2 regions of the Streptosporangium sp. NPDC003464 genome follow, and region 1 is predicted to be linked to the other one. Evidence: riboswitches for the same ligand, from Rfam matches in the RefSeq annotation. Region 1 holds a riboswitch; the other holds the start of a gene.

Evidence for each region. A riboswitch is a leader RNA that binds a small molecule or an ion and turns the genes downstream of it on or off. The one in region 1 is predicted to bind guanidine.
Region 2: it holds a riboswitch for guanidine, as region 1 does, so the genes downstream of both, ACWDS7_RS40465 (DMT family transporter) here and ACWDS7_RS01190 (MBL fold metallo-hydrolase) in region 1, are expected to answer to the same signal.

Annotation. Positions count from the first base shown of each region.
Region 1 covers NZ_JBSFPS010000003.1:41,181-50,849, forward strand. Annotated here, with positions in the region: gene ACWDS7_RS01155 (RidA family protein) at 1-263, opposite strand, end outside; gene ACWDS7_RS01160 (helix-turn-helix transcriptional regulator) at 400-1,374, shown strand; gene ACWDS7_RS01165 (LysR family transcriptional regulator) at 1,356-2,321, opposite strand; gene ACWDS7_RS01170 (MFS transporter) at 2,456-3,700, shown strand; gene ACWDS7_RS01175 (cysteine hydrolase family protein) at 3,919-4,620, shown strand; gene ACWDS7_RS01180 (MarR family winged helix-turn-helix transcriptional regulator) at 4,727-5,185, opposite strand; gene ACWDS7_RS01185 (hypothetical protein) at 5,252-5,410, shown strand; guanidine-III (ykkC-III) riboswitch at 5,719-5,786, shown strand; gene ACWDS7_RS01190 (MBL fold metallo-hydrolase) at 5,800-6,678, shown strand; gene ACWDS7_RS01195 (cupin domain-containing protein) at 6,984-7,313, shown strand; gene ACWDS7_RS01200 (hypothetical protein) at 7,754-9,133, shown strand; gene ACWDS7_RS01205 (outer membrane protein assembly factor BamB family protein) at 9,147-9,669, shown strand, end outside.
Region 2 covers NZ_JBSFPS010000287.1:2,773-12,441, reverse strand. Annotated here, with positions in the region: gene ACWDS7_RS40480 (hypothetical protein) at 76-543, shown strand; gene ACWDS7_RS40475 (SRPBCC family protein) at 566-1,033, opposite strand; gene ACWDS7_RS40470 (VOC family protein) at 1,076-1,444, opposite strand; gene ACWDS7_RS40465 (DMT family transporter) at 1,509-1,832, opposite strand; guanidine-III (ykkC-III) riboswitch at 1,849-1,914, opposite strand; gene ACWDS7_RS40460 (class I SAM-dependent methyltransferase) at 1,910-2,719, opposite strand; gene ACWDS7_RS40455 (acyl-CoA dehydrogenase) at 2,925-4,748, shown strand; gene ACWDS7_RS40450 (NUDIX hydrolase) at 4,984-5,718, shown strand; gene ACWDS7_RS40445 (lipopolysaccharide kinase InaA family protein) at 5,715-6,680, shown strand; gene ACWDS7_RS40440 (hypothetical protein) at 6,946-7,902, shown strand; gene ACWDS7_RS40435 (adenylosuccinate synthetase) at 7,899-9,119, shown strand; gene ACWDS7_RS40430 (DUF6458 family protein) at 9,172-9,396, shown strand; gene ACWDS7_RS40425 (Dabb family protein) at 9,407-9,669, opposite strand, start outside.

The DNA of each region.
Region 1 (9,669 bases):
AGCCGATCGACGTCGGTGGTGTAGACGTTGAGCCGGACGAGGTTCGCCAGGGACATGCCGGCCTCGCCGAGCACGGCCTCCAGGTTGTCGAGGCTCAGCGCCAACTGCACCGCCATGTCATCGGCATGCCGGGGCTTGCCGTCGCCGCTCATCGCGGTCTGCCCGGAGCAGTACAGGGTCCGGGTGTGCCCGGAGACGATCTCCCCCTGGTTGTACCCCATCTCCACCGACCACGCCCACGGGTTGACCGCTGTCCGCTCCATTGCCACATCAGCTCCATTCGATTCATCGGGAGTACGTACGTCCATCGGCTCGGTAGCCACCATCTCTGACGTCGCGTTGACAAACCTCCCAGCAAATCACGACATCCTGTGTCGTGTATTCCTCTAAGGTTTTCGTATGCGCGCCGACCGGCTGGTCTCACTGGTGCTGCTGCTGCGGCAGCACGGTCGGCTGTCCGCGACCGCGCTGGCCCGCGAGCTGGAGGTGTCCACCCGCACCGTGCTGCGCGACATCGAGGCGCTGTCCGCAGCCGGTGTCCCGGTCTACGCCGAACGCGGCCGGCACGGCGGTTTCGCGTTGTTGCCCGGTTTCCGGACCGAGCTCACCGGACTGAACCCCGACGAGGCCCTTGCCCTGCTGGTCGCCGGATCGCGGCGCGGCGCGCAGGCATTCGGCCTCGGCTCGGCGCTCGCTTCGGCGATGCTCAAGGTGGTTGACGCGCTACCCGAAAGCTATCGGGACACCGCGGCCGGCGCGGCCGAGCGATTGCTCATCGACCCGGAGGTCGACCTCCTCTCGCGCCGGCTGGTCGCCGAGGAGGTGCCTGACGCCATAGCGGCCGAGGTCCTGCGCGCGGTGTTCGCCGGACACAAGCTGCAGATCCACTACGCGGCTGTGGACCAGACCCCGAAGTGGCGCACGGTGGACCCGATCGGCCTGGTCACCATACGCGACCGGGGCTACTTGCTGGCCACGAGGTCCGGCGCGGACCGCACCTACCGGCTGTCCCGGATCTTGGCCGCCAAGGAGCTCCCCGAACCCGCACAGCGACCGGAACGGGTCGATCTGGACCGGGCCTGGCAGGAACGCAGCACGCGGTTTCGGACCGGCGGCGACCAAGTCACCGTGCTGGTACTGATGAACCCGGAGCGGCGGGAGGAGCTGCTGGGCACCGCGCTGGCCGTCCGCGCCGAAGAAGCCGACGCAGACGGCCGGCTGCGGCTGGAGGTGACCTTCCAAGATCCGAGACACGCCGAATGGGCGCTGTGGCAGCTCAGCACGGACGCGGAAGCCCTGGCCCCGCAGTGGCTGCGCACCTCCCTGCGCAACCGCGCCACCGCGCTCGCCACCCGCTACGGAGTCTCGTCCTGAGAGTCAGTAGCCTTCCGCGGGATCGCCCAGTCCGGCGCCCAGGTCCCGGCGGCGTCGTGGCCGGCCACTGTGGCGGCGAGGTGGGCGCGGAGGGTGGCCAGCGCGGGGTGCGGGTTGTCGCGGTGCCACAGGAGTGAGTGCGGGTAGACGGGCGTGGGGTCGGTCACCGGGATGCGGCGCAGGCCGTGGTCGGCGGGCCAGACGAGGCGGGTCTGCTCCCCCATGAAGGTGGCCAGGGCCGGAGTGTCGGCGACGGTGTCGAGGAGCGCGTCGGAGCCGAAGTTGGGGCCGGTCGCCTCGATGGTGAGGCCGAACTCGGCGACGAGGTCGTCGTAGTAGGCGGCCCACTCGGTGCCGGGGACGATGCCGGGCATCCAGATCCGGTGCCCGGCGAGCTGGGTCAGGGGCACCGACCGGGCGCCCGCCAGCGCGTGGGCGGGGCCGGTGAGGAGCTGGAGCGGCTCGTCGAGCACCCGGACGGCCTCGATGTCCTCGGGAAGGGGCCGGCCGGGCACGGCGACGGCGCGGAAGGACGCGTCGATCACGCCGGACCGAATGGCGGCGACGGCCGTCTCGATGTCGAACAGCATCACCACGTCGAGCTCGATCTCGGGGTGCGCGCGGTGGAAGCCGCGCATCAGGCCCGACGCCGCGCCGCGCGAGGCGATCATGTCGACGCGCAGCGGACGGCTGCCGGTGCGGACGGACGCGACCGCGCGCTCGGCGACCCGGAGCAGTTCCCGGGCGTGGGGCAGGAACGCCTGCCCGTCGATGGTGAGCTCGGCGCCGCGCGGAGTGCGGGTGAACAGCCGTACTCCGAGGTCGCGCTCCAACGCGGCGATGCGCTTGGAGACGGCCTGCTGGGTGACCGCCAGCTCGGCGGCGGCCTCCTGGAATTGCCCCGCGTCGGCGGCGGCGACGAAGGTCCGGACGGTGTCGAGGTCCATGCGGCCACCCTATGGGTACAACCGTTGGTTGTGGATGGGCGGCCTCACGGTTGTTTGATCCCCTGATACGGCGCGCGCTTTGATGCATGCGATCGCGGATCGGTTGTGCGGATGAGTGGCGAGGAGCGTCGGGCATGCGGAGCGGGAATCGGTTGGGGCGGCAGTTCGGGTGGCTCTGGGCAGCGTACGGGACCAGCGCGCTCGGTACGTGGATCGCCTTCGGCGCGTTCCCGCTGATCGCGGTCCAGGTGCTGCATGCCGGGCCGGCGGAGGTCGCGGCGTTGTCCTCCGTGGGGGCTTTGGTGGGCGCGGCCGTGGCGGTGCCGCTCGGCCCCTGGGTGGAGTTCCGCCGCAAGCGGCCGGTGCTGATCGGGACGGACCTGGTGCGGTCCGCGGCGCTGCTGACGATCCCCGCCGCGTTCGCGCTCGGCGTGCTCTCCTTCGTCCAGCTCCTGTTGGTCTCGGCCGTCGTCGCGGCGGCCGACATCACCTTCCGCGCCACCTCCGGCGCGTACCTGAAGACGCTGCTGCCGGCCGAGGACCTGCTCGTCGCCAACGCCCGGTTCGAGTCCACGACCTGGACGACCACGATCATCGGACCACCGCTGGGCGGTGCCGCGATCGGGTTCCTCGGTCCGGTGGCGACGGTGGTGGCCGACGCGGTCAGCTACCTGCTCTCGGCCCTGGGCATCCGCGCGGCGGGCGGTCAGGAGCCGCGGCCCGAGCGCCGGGAGGCCGCGCGCATGCGGGCCGGGGACCTGCTCGACGGTTGGCGCTACATCCTCGCCGACGCGACGCTGCGTCCGCTGTTCTTCAACACCGCCTTGTTCAACGGCCTGGTGATGGCCACCGACGCGCTGCTGGCCGTCCTGATGCTCGGCCAACTCGGGTTCGCACCGTGGCAGTACGGCCTCGCCTTCGCCGCGCCCGCGGTCGGCGGGCTGCTCGGTTCGCGGCTGGCCCGACCGCTCGTCGCCCGGTTCGGGCAGCACCGGGTCCTGGTCGCGGCCGGGGTGCTGCGCGCGATCTGGCCCATCGGGCTGGCCTTCCTGGGGCCGGGGACCGGAGGGCTGCTGCTGGTGATGGGCGTCGAGCTCGGGCTGATCTTCTGCTGCGGGGTCTTCAACCCCGTCTACGCCACCTACCGCCTCGAGCGCACCGCGACCGAGCGGGTCGTCCGCACGCTGTCCGCCTGGTCGGTGACGACCAAGGTCTCGACCGCGCTCCTGACGGCCGCATGGGGCGTGCTGGGCAGCCTGCTCGGCCCGCGCACGGCCATCGGCCTGGCCGGCGTGCTCCTGCTGGCGACCCCGCTGCTGCTCCCCCGGCGCGCCGCGACACCCCTCGCCGAGCCGGAGCCGGCACCGAGCCGCGCCTGACGGGCCGCCACGGCCGTCACGGCCGTCACCGCGATCGGGCCGCGCACCCCTGTCGGAGCGGTCCGCCCCTCCGCGTAGGGCTCGGAGATGAGCGCGACGGCCTTCACCGAGGCCGGTGGGGTCGCGGCGCGGCAGATCGTGGCTCACGTACCCAATGTGTAGTCGGCCCCGGCGCGCGGTCTCGCGTGTCAGGGCACCCTCATCACCCAAGGAGAGAAATGACCGTCACGCCCCCGGTGCTCGACCCCCGGACGGCCGCACTGCTCGTCCTGGATTACCAGCAGGGAATCCTGGCCTCGCTCCCCGGCCTGGCCGACCCGGAAGCGCTGCTGTCACGGGTGGCCGGCGCCATCGCCGACATGCGGGCGCACGGCGCCGCCATCGCCTACGTGCGAGTCGGATTCACCGCAGCCGACTGGGCGGCGATCCCGCCGGCCAACAAGACTTTCTCCTTCCTCGGCCGGCAGCGCCTCATGCACCACGCGGATCCCGCCACAGACTTCCACCATCGGCTCGCTCCCGAGCCCGGCGACATCACCGTCCGCAAGACCCGCTACGGCGCGCTGTCGACGACAGACCTGGACCGGCAACTGCGGGATCGCGGAATCACCACCCTGGTCATCGCCGGCATCACCACCAGCGGCGCCGTACTGTCCACCGTCACTGACGCCGCCGACCGCGACTACCGGCTCTACGTCCTCTCCGACGGCGTCACCGACCCGGACCCGCAAGCCCACCAGACCCTGATGACCAGCATTTTCCCGAGAGTGGCCCACATCGTCGACACCGCCGAACTGCGCTCGCTCCTGCACGAGAGCCATCCCGATCGGGCAAAGACCGGCAGGGCACAACCGTCAATGACGATCAGCGACCGTCAGGGGGATCGCTGTCAGCGGCCGGACCTCGGTTCTGACCGCTGACGGATCATGTGTCCGCCGAGACGGTCGGACGGGTCAGCTGTATGTGCGGTCTGTCCGCTGGGGAAAGACCGGCCCTCCTCCACCCCTCATCATTGCGTGCCCCAGCTCAGGACAGGGCCCTGACGCGGGCGGCCTGCTCTTCTTGGACTCTTCGGGCAGTACGCAGGAAGTCGAGGATGACGGCCAGTTCGTCCGGCCCGTACTCCTGCAGCGCCCGGGCACCCGCCTGGCCGACCGGGACGAAGATCTCGGCATCGGCCGAGCGGGCGGCGTCGGTCGCGGCGACCAGGACGCGGCGGCGGTTACCCGGATCGGTGGAACGGACCACCATGCCCGCGCGCTCCAGCCGGTCGATGACCGTGGTGGTGGCCGCCGGGCTGAGCTTCAGCGCGAGGCTGATCCGGCCCGCGGGCACCGGGCCGTCGGCCAGCACCACGTCGAGACAGCGCAGGTCGGTGCGGTTGAGGCCGAGCCGGGCGGCGGCCGCCTCGTCGAAAGCGTCAAAGCTCTGCTGCAGCTGCCGCAGCTCCAGGGCGATCTCCCCGAAAACATTATGTTTCGGCATTCGAATCTTTCTATTGTCGTATATTTCATTACTCGAAACGACGATATCATGTGCGGAGGCACCCCCATGCGCCCAACCATCCTCACCGCAACCACTCCCAGCACGCGAACCGGCGACAACACTCAGATCGAAGAACTCTTCGCCGACTTCCTGGCGGCCTGGACGCCGGGTGACGCCCAGGCGTTCGGCGCGCTGTTCACCGACGACTCCGAAGCCTGGACATGATCGAGTCGGCCGACCGCCGGCGCACCCTCCTGACGCGATGGGATTCAGCCCGGCCACCCGAGGAGCCGGCCTGGACCACACGGCCGACCAGCGCAAGCCCATCCGGTCACTCGGCCGGATTCACGCCGCCGCCCGCGACGGACCTCACCGACTTGCACCCCTCCCCTGGCGGGAATCTCCGGCCGGATACGACCAAACACCCCGGCATCAAGGATCCGCCGGTCCGACGCTGCTCCGCCGCGGCGACAGGCACCCCGGACGTTCCACGGCGGCGGAGAGCAGCTGATCACTGCCGTGGTAGCGTCGCCGTGGAAGCCCGTAAGCGCTTGCCCCGGACGAGATGTGCGCCGTACCCGGCCCGCAAAGACGACGCACTCGAAGGAGGCGTCATGGATTCGGGCATATCCCTGATCGATTTCACCGGAGTGACTCCGGAGCCTTGTGCGCTGGACGTCCGGTGGATTCACGGCTCACCGTCGGCCAAGCACAACACCGATCCGGACATCCAGGTCCACGCCTACGACGAGCACACGTTCATCCTGCGGCAGAACATGGCGATCAACTACGAGGCGCCGTTCCTGTTCCTGCTGTTCGGAAACGCGCGGGCGGTGTTGATCGACACCGGCGCCACGGCATCCGCCACGTTCTTCCCCTTGCGCCGGGTGGTCGACGAGCTCGTCGCCGGCTGGCTCGCCCGCCACCCCCGGGAGGATTACCACCTGCTGGTGCTGCACACCCACCCGCACGGCGACCACGTCGCGGGCGACGACCAGTTCGCCGGCCGCCCCGATACCACGGTGGTCGGCGCGGACCTGGTCACCGCCTGGGAGTATTTCGGGTTCAGCAAGGATCCCGACGCCGTGGCCCAGGTCGACCTGGGAGGCCGTGTGCTGGAGTGCCTGGCCACCCCGGGCCACCACGAGGCGGCGGTCACGTTCTACGACCGGTGGACCGGGTTCCTGCTCACTGGCGACACGGTCTACCCGGGCCGTCTCTACATCCAGGACTGGTCGGCCTTCGCCCGGAGCATCGACCGCCTGATCGACTTCTCCGACCGTCGGCCGGTCACCCACGTGCTCGGCTGCCACATCGAGATGACCAGGCAGCCAGGCGTGGACTACCCGATCCGCACCACCTACCAGCCCGACGAGCCCCCACTGCAGATGACCACCGGGCACCTGCACGAAATCCGTACGGCGATCAAGGAGATCGGCGACCGGCCCAGCCGGCGTGCCTACCCTCTCTTCATCCTCTGGCCGAACTCATGAGCCGCACGTCGCATCAAACCTCCTGCCCGATGCGACGTCGTCCCCGGCCGCGATACCTACGGGCCGGCTGATCGACCGGCCCGCCCCGAGTGGAGGGCCTTCACCACTCAGGCGGTGGGTACGGGGGCGGCGCGAGCGCAGGCCGCAGGCGGCGATGAGAGCGCCCAGCAGGGAGAAGCCGCCCGCTGTCAGGAACGCGACGCGGTCACCCCGACGGCGGGCCTGCGCCCATGGTTCGCCCCCCAGGCCCCGGCTCCCTGACCCGCGAGCGTGCGGAATGTTCCGTCATGAAATGATCGAGGGCCATGGAGATCATCGACAGTGGACGGTTCGTACCCGCGGCGGACGGGTCCGCCGACTACGCGGAGCACCTGCGGGTGCCCGCCCTCAGCTTCGGGACGTATTCCATCCCGGCCGGCGCGACAGACGGGCAGTCACCGCACAACGAAGACGAGATCTACGTTGTGACGAGCGGGCGCGGCTCCTTCACCTCCGGCGGCCAGACCGTCGAGGTCGGCCCCGGCACCACGCTCTTCGTCCCGGCCCGCGAGGAACACCGCTTCCATGACATCACCGAGGACCTGGTGACGCTGGTGTTCTTCGCCCCCGCATACACCGGGATCCCTCAGTCCTAGCGCCGGTCCCGTTTCAAGGACAGGCCCTGAGCAACCTGTGCGGTGGCGGCGGAAGGTCTCGGTGGACATCTCCAGGGCCTTGGATCTCCCGGCACAGGCCGCAGGCTCTCGGAGCCGGCCCGAAGGCCTTGCGCAGAGCGGCCAACGCCTTCGGACCGGCCCGGTCAGCCGTCGCTTGACCCCACAACGTGCCCGGATGCGGGGGCACGTTCGGGGAGGACCGCCGCTTCGATCGGTCCCCGCATGATCGCTTGGCGATCTGTGGCCACTGGTACTATTGCCACATTTCGTGAACTATCAGGTCTAACGGGGCAATAGTGACGACGGGGCCCGGTTTCCGCCCGCAGTATCCGACCCAGCCACCGCCGCCATGGCAGCAGGGCCAATGGCAGCAACCGCCGCCCCCACCCCCGCCCCCCAGACGCAGGACCGGACTGTGGGTGACGCTGGGCATCCTCTCCCTCGCCCTGGTCGTCGCCGCGGGCGCGGGAGTAGGGGTGGTCCTTCGGGACCGGGGCTCCGCCTCGGCGCTCGACCCACGTCCGACCGGATCGGCAGCCCCAGGGCCGACCGATCAGGGGCCGGTCGACCCCGACACGGTCGTGGTCACCGATGAGGAGATCTCCGCGCTGCTCAAGGCACACAGCGAGGCGCTGACGTCAGGTGACGCCAAGACGTTCACCTCGATCTTCGACCAGAAGAACGCCGCCCTGGTCCGCAACCAGGCGAGACTGTTCGCCAACCTGCGCAAGATGCCGCTGACCCAGATGTCCTATGAGACGCTGCGCCGCACGGGTCGCACGGAGGACAGCTTCGGACGCGGCGTGACGTTCACCCAGGACGTCGCATTCGTGCACCGCTTCACCCGCATCGATCTCCAGCCGGTATCGGAGTGGTACCGCTGGACCATCGAGAAGGCCTCGGCTGACGCGCCCCTGGTCGTCACCAAGGTGGGCGGCGCGCCCCCGTCGATCACGAGCGGCGAGGGCTCCAAGACCGTGTACTACCCCGGCCCGTGGGACATCTGGCCCGATGTCGCCGTGGTGAAGGCCGGCTCCAGCATCGTGCTGGCCAGGCCGCAGGAGGCCGCCCTCGCCAGGCGCATCGCGCCGGCCGTCGCCAAGGCCACCACTGCGGACCTGGCCTTCTGGCGGCGCAACGGCCCACCGGACGCCGCGGTGTCCACCGGGTTCGTGATCGCACTGGCCGAGGGCCAGGCCCAGCTGGGCAACCTGTTCCGCAGGCAGAAGGCGCACGAGGCGGGCGTGTCCATTCCGATGCCCAGCTGGGGAGCGGGCAACACCATCAGGATCGGCGGCAGCCGTATCGTGCTGGACACCACCTCGACCTTCTTCGACGACGGAGCGGGCATCCAGGAGGTCGCCCAGCACGAGATCGCCCACTCACTGGTCGCGACCCTCGACAGCGCCCAGTTCTCGCTGTTCGGCAAGGCCAACTGGATCGTCGAGGGCTTCGCCGACTACGCCGCCACCCGGCACCAGAGCGTCGCTCAGGTCCGCCGCCTCCCCGAAGGCAGGGCCTACCTGGCAGGGCGGCTGGCCAGACCGTTCGAGGGCAAGCTTCCCGATAACGTCTTCTGGGACTACGAGAACCTGATCAACGCCAACTACTTCATGGGCAACCTCGCCATGCGCTTCATCGCCAAGAAGTACGGCGAGCGCAAGCTGGCCGAGGGCGTGGCCGCGGCCTACCGGGCGCAGGGCGACAAGAGCGAGGCCGCGCTGTTCGAGGTGCTCGGTGTGAGCAAGGCGCAATTCGAGCGGCAGTGGGCGGCATACGTGCGCCGGCAGCTGGCGTGATGGGGGAACGCAGATGACCGACCAGCACAACGGCAACCCGTACGGCGGGCAGCCGGCTCCCGACCGGCTCCCGAACTGGGGACAGCCCGTCCAGGGCTCCCCCGGTCACGGTCGGCCACCGTCGGGCGGGCCCGCTCACGGCCCCGGTAACGGCCAGCCACCCCTCGGTCAACCGGCTCACGGCCCCGGGTACGGCCAGCCCTCCCCCGGTCAGCCCGTCTACGGACCGCCAGGTCAGGGAGGCCCTGCCTACGGCCGGCCAGGGCCGTGGACCCCCGGGCCACCGGGACCCGCGCCGCACCCCCAGGGATACCCGAGCGGCCCGCCGTACCCCTACCAACAGCCCCACCCGCAGCAGCCGGGCGGCTGGGACGCCCCGCCACCGCCACCGCCGCCGCAGCGCAAGAAGGGCCACACCGCGCTGTTCGTCGCGCTCGGCCTGGTGGTGCTGCTGGCCGTGGGTGCGGGCACCGCGTGGTTCGTCGCCGGCACCGGCCCGGGAGCCGGTCAGGACGGCGGGCAGAGCGTCGGCCCTG
Region 2 (9,669 bases), on a different contig from region 1:
GGGGGACGGAGCTCAGGGGCGGGTCAGGGTTGCTCCCCGATGTGGACAAGGGGCTCGGAAGGGCAGTCTGATGCCATGAACGACGAACTGACTCGACGTGACGAGATGTCCCTCGCCGGAGCGGCCCTGCGCGGGGCGCCGTGGAAGGCCGCCGCGGTGACCGGCGGCGTGGCCGCGGCCGCCAGCTTCGGCTTGGGCCTGATCCTGCCCGGGGACGCCAGCCTCACCTGGGCTCTGTCGCTCGGCATCGGCCTGTTCACGCTGATCGCGGCGGTCGGCTCGGTCAGCAGGCCCAAGACCGGCGACCGGGTGACCCGGCAGGCCCGGCTCTGGGCCCTGCGCCACCCCTGGCGGTTCTCCCTCTACCCGGCGCTGGGCGCCGCCGCACTCATGTATCCCGTGCAGCTGATCGTCGACGACGAAGGCGTCTTCGGCGCGGCGCTGGACGCGCTCCAGGGCGGTGTCGCGGTGTATCTGGTCACCGCCGTCCTGGCCCTGACCCTCAGGGGGCGGGGGCAGTCGTCCCTGCCGCACGGTGGCTGAGCGGGTCCGTCCCGCCGGCGTCTCACGCCCGCTCGGCCACCCGCTTGATGCCCTCCAGGGTCCGCCGCATGTTGGCCTCGTTGTGGGCGACCCGGTCCCGGACACCGGTGACGAGCCGGCCGACGGCCCGCATGAGGGGGTTGCGGGTGGTCCAGGTGCTCTGCTCCACGTGGCAGCCCGTCTCGGTGGGCGTGATGCCGAAGCGCCAGACGGCCACGTGGATCAGACCGGCGGCCTGGACGTGGTAGGCGAAGGCTCGGCCGGGCTCGGCGGTGATCACCGTGCAGAGGGTGGACCAGCGCCGCCGCCCGTGCCTGTTGTGCCCGCGGAACCTGGCCCCGGGTCGCGCCTCCCGGACCGGTCCGACCCATCGGGCCCGCTCGCACTCCACGTTCCAGTCACCCATGTCGGTGATGTCGGTGACCAGGTCGTAGACCACCGCGGGCGGCGCCGCGATCTGGATGCTCACGGACGCGCTCGGGGGGCTCATGACCGCAGCATGTCCGACAGAACATCACTCCGGCAAGGGCTGCTACGCCTTCTCGTACCCCGCGCGGCAGACGCAGAACTCGTTGCCCTCCGGGTCGAGCATGGTCACCCAGCCGGTGCCGTCGGGGTTGCGCCGGTCGTCGTGGACCGTGGCGCCGAGCCCGAGCAGCCGCTCGACCTCCTGGTCGCGGGTGGTGCCCTCGGACCCGGTGACGTCCAGGTGGACGCGGTTCTTGACCGTCTTGCCCTCCGGGACCCGGATGAACAGCATGTTCAGCGCGCCCTGGAGAAGGATCTCGTCGTCCTCCTTGCCGCCGTCGGGGTGGATCACCCAGCCGGTGGCCTCGCTCCAGAAGGTCGCCAGCTCGTACGGCTGGGCGCAGTCGAAAGTCACGAAGTGAACGTCAATCATGCGCACACCCAATCGCGACACCACCTAAGTCGTCAAGCCGGTTAGCGGTGGCACCCGCGCGGGATCAGTGCCCGCCGCCGGCAAGGTTGAGGCCGACGACTCCGGCGAGGATGAGAGCGATCGAAGCGATCTTGAGGAACGACACGTCGTCGCCGAGGAACAGCATGCCCAGCGACGCGGTGCCGACGGCGCCGATGCCGGTCCAGACGGCGTAGGCCGTACCGACCTCGAGGCTCTTGAGACCGACCGCGAGCAGGCCGAAGCTGAGCACTGCGAAGACGACGAATCCGACGCTCGGCAGCGGCACGGAGAACCCGTGGCTCATCTTGAGCGAGTAGGCCATCGCGACCTCGAACAGACCCGCGACGATGATGATGACCCAAGCCATGACGGCTCCCTCCACAGGAGCGTCGTCTTTTCAGGCCGGGTACGGCGCGTCTCGTCCGGGAGCCTCCCGTCGGGGGCTCATCTGCTGGAACGCCGCGGGTCTCCTCCTGATTCCCACCAGAGTGTGAACCACCGCTCGCGCGGCAGCGGCCACATGTCCAGCTCGACCACCGCCGCGATGACCTCTGCGGCCCGGTCCTGACCGAGGCAGAGCCGCCGGCAGGCGCTCTCGGCCAGCTCCTCCAGCGTGCCGAAGCGGCTCAGCGGGGCCGGCCGCCACTCGTGGCGGACCTCGTGGCCCAGCGCCCCGGCGACGGCGATCACGTCGTGGGCCGTGGGCCGCTCCGGGCGGCGCAGGCCGTGGAAGTGCTCCCACAGGGGGGTGAGCCAGCTCATCGGATGGCGCTCGGTGAGCTCCAGGACGACCCGGCGGCGGGCGTGGCCGGACAGCTCGGTGAGGAAGGCCGCCAGGTCGGGCACGTTGTAGACGACGTGGGCGGCGACCGCCACGTCCGCCACCGGGGTCTCGGACGCGACGTCGGGCCACCGGCCCCGGACGGTCCGGACGGGGACGCCCAGCGCGTCCGCCCGGGACGTCAGCTCGGCCAGCATGTCGGCGGAGGGATCGACCGCGATCAACTCCCCCAGGCTCCCGGCCAGCGGCAGCGAGGCGGCCCCGGCGCCGGCGCCGACGTCCAGCACGGTCCCCCCGGCCGGGAGCGCCTCGGCGGTCCGGGCGAGGGTCGGCCCCTCCGGCTCCGCGAGCGCGAGGTCGGTCCGTCCGGCGAACCGGGCCGGCGAATGCCCCCAGGGGTTCTCCGGCGCCCGCGCCACGATCTCGTCGGGGATGGCCCACTGGGCGAGGTCCGATCGCCACTGTTCGTCCATGCGGCCGAGCTTAGGAAAATTCGCCGGGCCGGTCGATCAACGTCAGGGCCGGGAGTCGCCCAGGTCACCTGACCTTCCCCGGAGGAGTGTGACAAACGTCCTATCAGTACGGTTTTCTAGGGGTTACTGACGGGTAGCATTGTCGGTAAGGTTACTGGCCAGTATGTAAGAGTCCCGGTTCCCCCGGTTTCAAGGAGCAGACCCCATGGGCCACTACAAGAGCAACATCCGTGACCTGGAGTTCAATCTCTTCGAGGTGTTCGGGCGCCGGGACATCCTGGGCACCGGCCCCTACGCCGACCTTGACGAGGACGTCGTGCGGACCATCCTCGACGAGGTCAACCGCCTGGCGACCGGCGTGCTCGCCGACTCCTTCGAGGAGGGCGACCGCAAGCCCCCGGTCTTCGACCCCGCCACCGGCACGGTGACGATGCCGGAGGGCTTCAAGAAGTCCTTCGCCGCCTACCGCGACGCCGGCTGGACCAACATCGGCCTGCCCGCCGAGATGGGCGGCCCCGGCCTGCCCAACAGCGTGAACTGGGCGCTGGCCGAGATGATCCTCGGCGCGAACCCGGCGATCTGGATGTACGCCAGCGGCCCGGCCTTCGCCCACGTGATGCACGCGATCGGCACCGAGGACCAGAAGCGCTACGCGCAGCTGGCCATCGACAACCAGTGGGGCGCCACCATGGTGCTCACCGAGCCCGACGCCGGTTCCGACGTGGGCGCCGGCCGCGCCAAGGCCGTCCGGCAGCCCGACGGCACCTGGCACATCGAGGGCGTCAAGCGCTTCATCACCAGCGCCGAGCACGACATGGCCGACAACATCTTCCACCTGGTCCTGGCCCGCCCCGAGGGGCACGGCGTGGGCACCAAGGGGCTGTCGATGTTCCTGGTCTCGAAGTATCACGTGGACCTGGAGACCGGCGAGCTCGGCGAGCGCAACGGCGTCTACGTCACCAACGTCGAGAAGAAGATGGGCCTGAAGGTCTCCACGACCTGCGAGCTCACCTTCGGCGAGAAGCACCCGGCCGTGGGCACGCTGATCGGCGAGGTGCACGAGGGCATCAAGCAGATGTTCATGATCATCGAGCACGCCCGGATGATGGTCGGCACCAAGGCGATCGCCACACTCTCCACCGGCTACCTGAACGCCCTGGAGTACGCCAAGGCCCGCGTGCAGGGCGCCGACCTCACCCAGATGGCCGACAAGTCGGCGCCGCGCGTGACCATCACCCACCACCCGGACGTGCGCCGCGAGCTCATGCTCCAGAAGTCGTACGCCGAGGGCATGCGGGCGCTGGTCCTGCTCACCGCCACCTACCAGGACGCGGTGCAGATCGCCGGCTTCGAGGGCCGCCGCGACGAGCACGCCGAGGCGATGAACGACCTGCTGCTCCCGCTGGTCAAGGGCGTCGGCTCCGAGCGCTCCTACGAGCTGCTGGCCCGGTCGCTGCAGACCCTGGGCGGCTCGGGCTACCTGCAGGACTACCCGATCGAGCAGTACATCCGGGACGCCAAGATCGACTCCCTCTACGAGGGCACGACGGCGATCCAGGGCCTGGACCTGTTCTTCCGCAAGGTCCTGCGCAACCAGGGCGCGGCCCTCGGCGCGCTGTACGGCGACATCAAGTCCTTCGCCGCCTCCGAGGCCGGCAACGGCCGCCTCAAGGAGGAGCGCAAGCTCCTCGACGAGGCCGCCGACGAGGTCAAGGCCATGGCCGACACCATGGCGGGCTGGGCCATCGGCTCGCTGGAGACGCCGCAGGAGGTCTACAAGGTCGGCCTCAACACCACCCGGTTCCTCCTCGCCCTGGGCGACCTGGTGATCGGCTGGCTGCTGCTGCGCCAGGCCGAGGTGGCACTGGCCGCGCTGGGCTCCTCCGACCGCGACAAGCCCTTCTACACCGGCAAGGTCGCCGCGGCCTCGTTCTTCGCCCAGACCGTCCTGCCCAGGCTCGCCGCCGAGCGCCGCGTGCTGGCCGCCACCGGCCAGGACCTGATGGAGCTCCCGGAAGAGGCCTTCTGACCTCTCCCACCCCGGCCATCTGCTCCCGCGGCAGGCCGGACGAGGGGCGTCCCTGTTCCACAGGGGCGCCCCTCGCCCATTTCCCCCGCCCCCGCCCCCTCCCCGCACAGAGTCCTCCAGCTCTACGCACAGATCTCCCGCCCCTCCACGCGGACGCGGGGAAGCGGGGAGGCGCGTTGACACACGGGACAAGTTATTCTCATATTGAGATTATCTTGGATGGGGAGGACATGCGATGGACGGATCCCAGTTCCCGGCCGGCTACGATCCGCGGGCCTTCCCGGCGGTCGCGGTGACGGTCGACGTGGTGGCGCTGACCATCCGCCAGGGCGCGCTGCAGGTGCTGCTGGTCGAGCGGGGCGAGCAGCCCTACGCGGGGCAGTGGGCGCTGCCCGGGGGGTTCATCCGGCCGGGCGAGGATCTGCCGGAGGCCGCGGCGCGGGAGCTGGCCGAGGAGACCGGGCTCACCCCGCGGGCGCACATCGAGCAGCTCGCCAGCTACGGGGCCCCGGAGCGGGACCCCCGGATGCGGATCGTGTCGGTCTCCTACCTGGCCTTCGCGCCCGACCTGCCCGATCCCCGCCCCGGTACGGACGCGGCGGACGCCGCCTGGCACCGCGCCGACCGGCTGCCGGAGCTGGCCTTCGACCACGGCCGCATCCTCGGGCACGGGCTGGAGCGGGCGCGGGACAAGCTGGAGTACACCCCGCTGGCCACCACGTTCGTGGGCGAGACGTTCACGATCTCCGAGCTGCGCGGCGTCTACGAGGCCGTCTGGGGCCTGCCGCTGCACGCGGGCAACTTCCACCGCAAGGTCCTGTCGGTCCCCGGATTCGTGGAGAGCACCGGGGAGACCACCGAGAGCGGCGGAGCCCGGGGCGGCCCCCGGGCGAGGCTCTACCGGGCCGGCGACGCCCGGCTCCTGCACCCCGCGCTGCTGCGGCCCGCCCGCGAGGAGGAGGTCAGATGACCACCACGGCCGAGGCGGTCGCCCTGGTGGCCGCCGCACGCACACCGGACGACCTGTTCGGCCGGGAGGCCCCGCACCGGGCGTACCGGCGGCTGGCGCGGCTGCTCCATCCCGACCTCGCCTCCGGGCCGGACGCCGCGACGGCCTTCGTCAAGCTCGCGGGGCTGTGGGCGGCGCGGGACCGGGCCGGCCGGGCCGCCGAGACGGTGATCACCACCAGGCGCGGCACCTACCGGCTCACCGGCGTGTTCCGGCGCGGAGCCTCGGCCGTGCTGTACGGCACCGACGGCGACACGCTGCTCAAGATCCCGCACAGCCACATGGACAACGACCTGATGCGGCGCGAGGCGGAGGCGCTCACGACGATCGCGCGGGACGGCGATCCGCTGCTGCTGCCGTACGTGCCCCGCCTGGTGGAGTCCTTCCGGCACCGCTCGGGCGGGGTCGAGCGGCAGGCCAACGTGATCAGCCGGGCGCCGGAGGGGTTCGTGAGCCTGGCGGAGATCGCCCGGCGGCGTCCGGTGCTCGACCCGAGGGACGTCGCGTGGATCTGGCGGCGGCTGCTGGTGGCGGTCGGGACGGCCCATCGCGCGGGGGTGGTGCACGGCGCGGTGTTCGGGCACCACGTGCTGGTCCACCCGATCGACCACGGGCTGATCCTCGTCGACTGGGGCCAGTCGGTCCCGCTGGGCAGGCCGCTGACCGCCCTGGTGGCCCGGCACCGCGACGACTACCCGCCCGAGGTCCTCGCCAGGAGACCGGCGACCCAGGCCACCGACATCCACCTCGCCACCCGTTGCGTCGCCGCGCTCATGGGTGACCAGGCCCCCGCCCCGATCCGCGCCTTCGTCCGGGGGAGCCTGGTGGGCCCGCCGCGCGACGCCTGGCGGCTCCTGCGAGAGCTCGACGACCTGCTCGACGACCTGTACGGCCCCAGGAGGTACCGGCCCCTCCACCTGTGACCTCCGGCGCGGGACCTCCCGGGACCGGCCGCGCAGGACCTCCCGGGGGCGGCCGTACGGGGGTCCTCCGGGGCGGCCGTACGGCGGGCGGGCGTCACGCCTGGGCACGGAGGCGGCGCCGCAGCGGCGGTGTCATGTCCCGTCACGGAGGGAGGCCAGGAGCTCGATGGTCCGCGCCGGAGCGGGTTGACGCGGCCCCAAGTTATTCTCATACTGAGATTGTCTCTAGTTGAGAATAACGTCTGCCCGGCCTCGGGAGGTCCCCATGGGAAGCGGAATCTGGTCCACCGACGTCTACGCCGCCGCCGCGAGCTACCGCGCGGCCAGCGGTGCCAGCGCCTTCGCCTACAGCGACAGCGGCGCGCGCACCGTGCACGACGACCTCAACCCGTACGGCGTGGCGGCCCGGGAGAGCCGTGACTCCGACGAGCACCCGGCCACCGTGGCCGTCGCCGTCCTGTTCGACGTGACCGGCTCGATGGGCGGGGTGCCCCGCACGCTCCAGACCAAGCTGCCCGACCTGCTCGGCCTGCTGCTCCGCAAGGGCTACGCCGCCGACCCGCAGATCCTCTTCGGCGCGATCGGCGACGCCACCTGCGACCGGGCCCCGCTGCAGATCGGCCAGTTCGAGTCCGACAACCGGATGGACGAGGATCTGGGCAAGATCCTGCTGGAGGGCGGGGGCGGCGGCCAGCGGACCGAGTCGTACGAGCTGGCGATGTATTTCATGGCCAGGCACACCTCGCTCGACTGCTTCGAGAAGCGGGGGCGCCGGGGCTACCTGTTCATCATCGGCGACGAACTCCCCTACCCGAAGGTCAAGCGCCGCGAGGTCGGCAAGGTGATCGGCGACAGCCTCGGGCGGGACATCACGACCGAGGAGATCGTCGCCGAGCTGACCAGGATCTACGACGTCTACTACATCCTGCCCGCCGGGTCCGGCTACGCCGGCGACAGCCACACGCTGGCCGCCTGGCGCAAGCTGCTCGGCCAGAACGTGCTGGAGCTGGACGACCTGGACGCGGTCTGCGAGACGATCGCGCTCACGGTCGGCCTCGGCGAGGACGCCATCGACCTGGACCAGGGGCTCGGCGACCTCGGTGACCTCGGCTCGGCCGCGGGGGCCGCGGTGGGCAGGGCCCTGGCCAGGCTGGAGCGGGGCGCGCCGGTGGTGGGCGGGGAGCTCGACCTCCGCGGCGGCAGCGGCGTGATCCGGCTGTGAGCGAGCATGTGATCGTGGTCGACCTGGGCTACGGCGACGCCGGGAAGGGCACGGTCGTCGACTGGCTCTGCGCCCAGGGGCCGGTCCAGGCGGTCGTCAGGTTCAACGGCGGCGGGCAGGCCGGGCACAACGTCGTCCTGCCCGACGGGCGGCACCACACCTTCGCCCAGTTCGGGTCCGGGACGCTCCGGGGTGTCCCGACCCACCTGTCCAGGTTCATGGTCGTGGATCCGCTCGCCCTGGCCCCGGAGGCCGCGCATCTGGCCGGGCTGGGCGTCCCGGACCCGTTCGGGCTGCTCACGGTGGACCGGGACGCCCTGCTCGCCACGCCGTACCACGTGGCGGCGGGGCGGGCCCGGGAGCTGGCGCGCGGGGCGGACCGGCACGGGTCGTGCGGGATGGGCGTCGGCGAGACCATGGCCTACGCCCTGGGCCATCCGGGCCTCGGGCCGACCGCCGGCGACTGCGAGCACCCGGCGCTGCTCACCCGCAAGCTGCGCGCGCTCCGCGAGGCGCTGGGGGTGACCGGGCCCGCCGTGGAGGACTGCGTCGCCGCCTACCGGGCGTTCGCCGAGCGGGTGGCCTTGGTGGACTCCTCCTACACGGCCGCCCTGCTGCGCGGGCGCCCGGTGGTCTTCGAGGGGGCGCAGGGCGTGCTGCTCGACGAGTGGCACGGCTTCCACCCCCACACGACGTGGAGCACGACGACCTTCGCCAACGCGCTGGCCCTGCTCGACGGGGTGCCCGCCGTACGGCTGGGCGTGCTGCGCACCTACACCACCCGGCACGGGCCCGGTCCGCTGGTCACCGAGGATCCGGAGCTGGAGGCGGCCGAGGCGCACAACGCGGACGGCCCGTGGCAGGGGCCCTTCCGGGTGGGCCACTTCGACGCGGTGGCCCACCGTTACGCGCTGGCGGTCGCGGGCGGCGCCGACGCGCTCGCGCTCACCCACCTGGACGCCCCGGTGTCGCGGATGTGCGTCTCCTACGACATCGGCGAGCTGCCGGCGGGGCCCCCGGGCGACCTGGACCGGCAGGCCCGGCTGACCGGGCGGGTGCTGAGGGCGCGCCCCCGCTACGCCGGCGGCATCGACGCCGGCGACTGGCCCGGGGCCGTCGCCGACGCCCTGGGCGTCCCGGTCTGCCTGGGATCGGCCGGACCCACCGCCGCAGACAAGGTCCGCCTGAGTAGTGTGATCGCCCCCGAAAGGGTATGACCAACCACGCACGCTCCCTTTACCTGACCATTACTCGCGTCCGGAGGACCTGATGGGTGTCGGGGTCAGCATCTTCTTTCTCACGCTCGGCGCCATTCTCCGCTTCGCCATCGAGCCCGACGTCCTGGGCGAGGACGTGCACATCGACGTCATCGGCCTGATCTTCATGATCGTCGGCGCTGTCGGGATCGTGTTGAGCGTCGTACTGGCCCCCAAGCGCGGGCAGACGTCGGACGACCGCCTGATGCACCGCGAGAACACCCCGCCGGACGCCTAGTGCGCGGCGCCTAGAAGACGTACTGCACGGCCGCCCGTGAGGCCAGGATCGGCTTGATGTGCTCGGCGATCACGGCCTGGTGCACCGGGTGGTCACGGTAGACGAGATAGTCGTCGAGGCTGTCGAAGTCCGCTACGACCGCGAACTCGTGGTTGCCCGGGTTCACGCCCGCGTCGGCGCCGATGTCGTAGGCGCGGATCTCCGCGATGACCTCCGGCAGCTTGCCCAGCTCGGCCGCGACCGCGGCCCTCTGCTCATCGGTGGCCCCTTCGG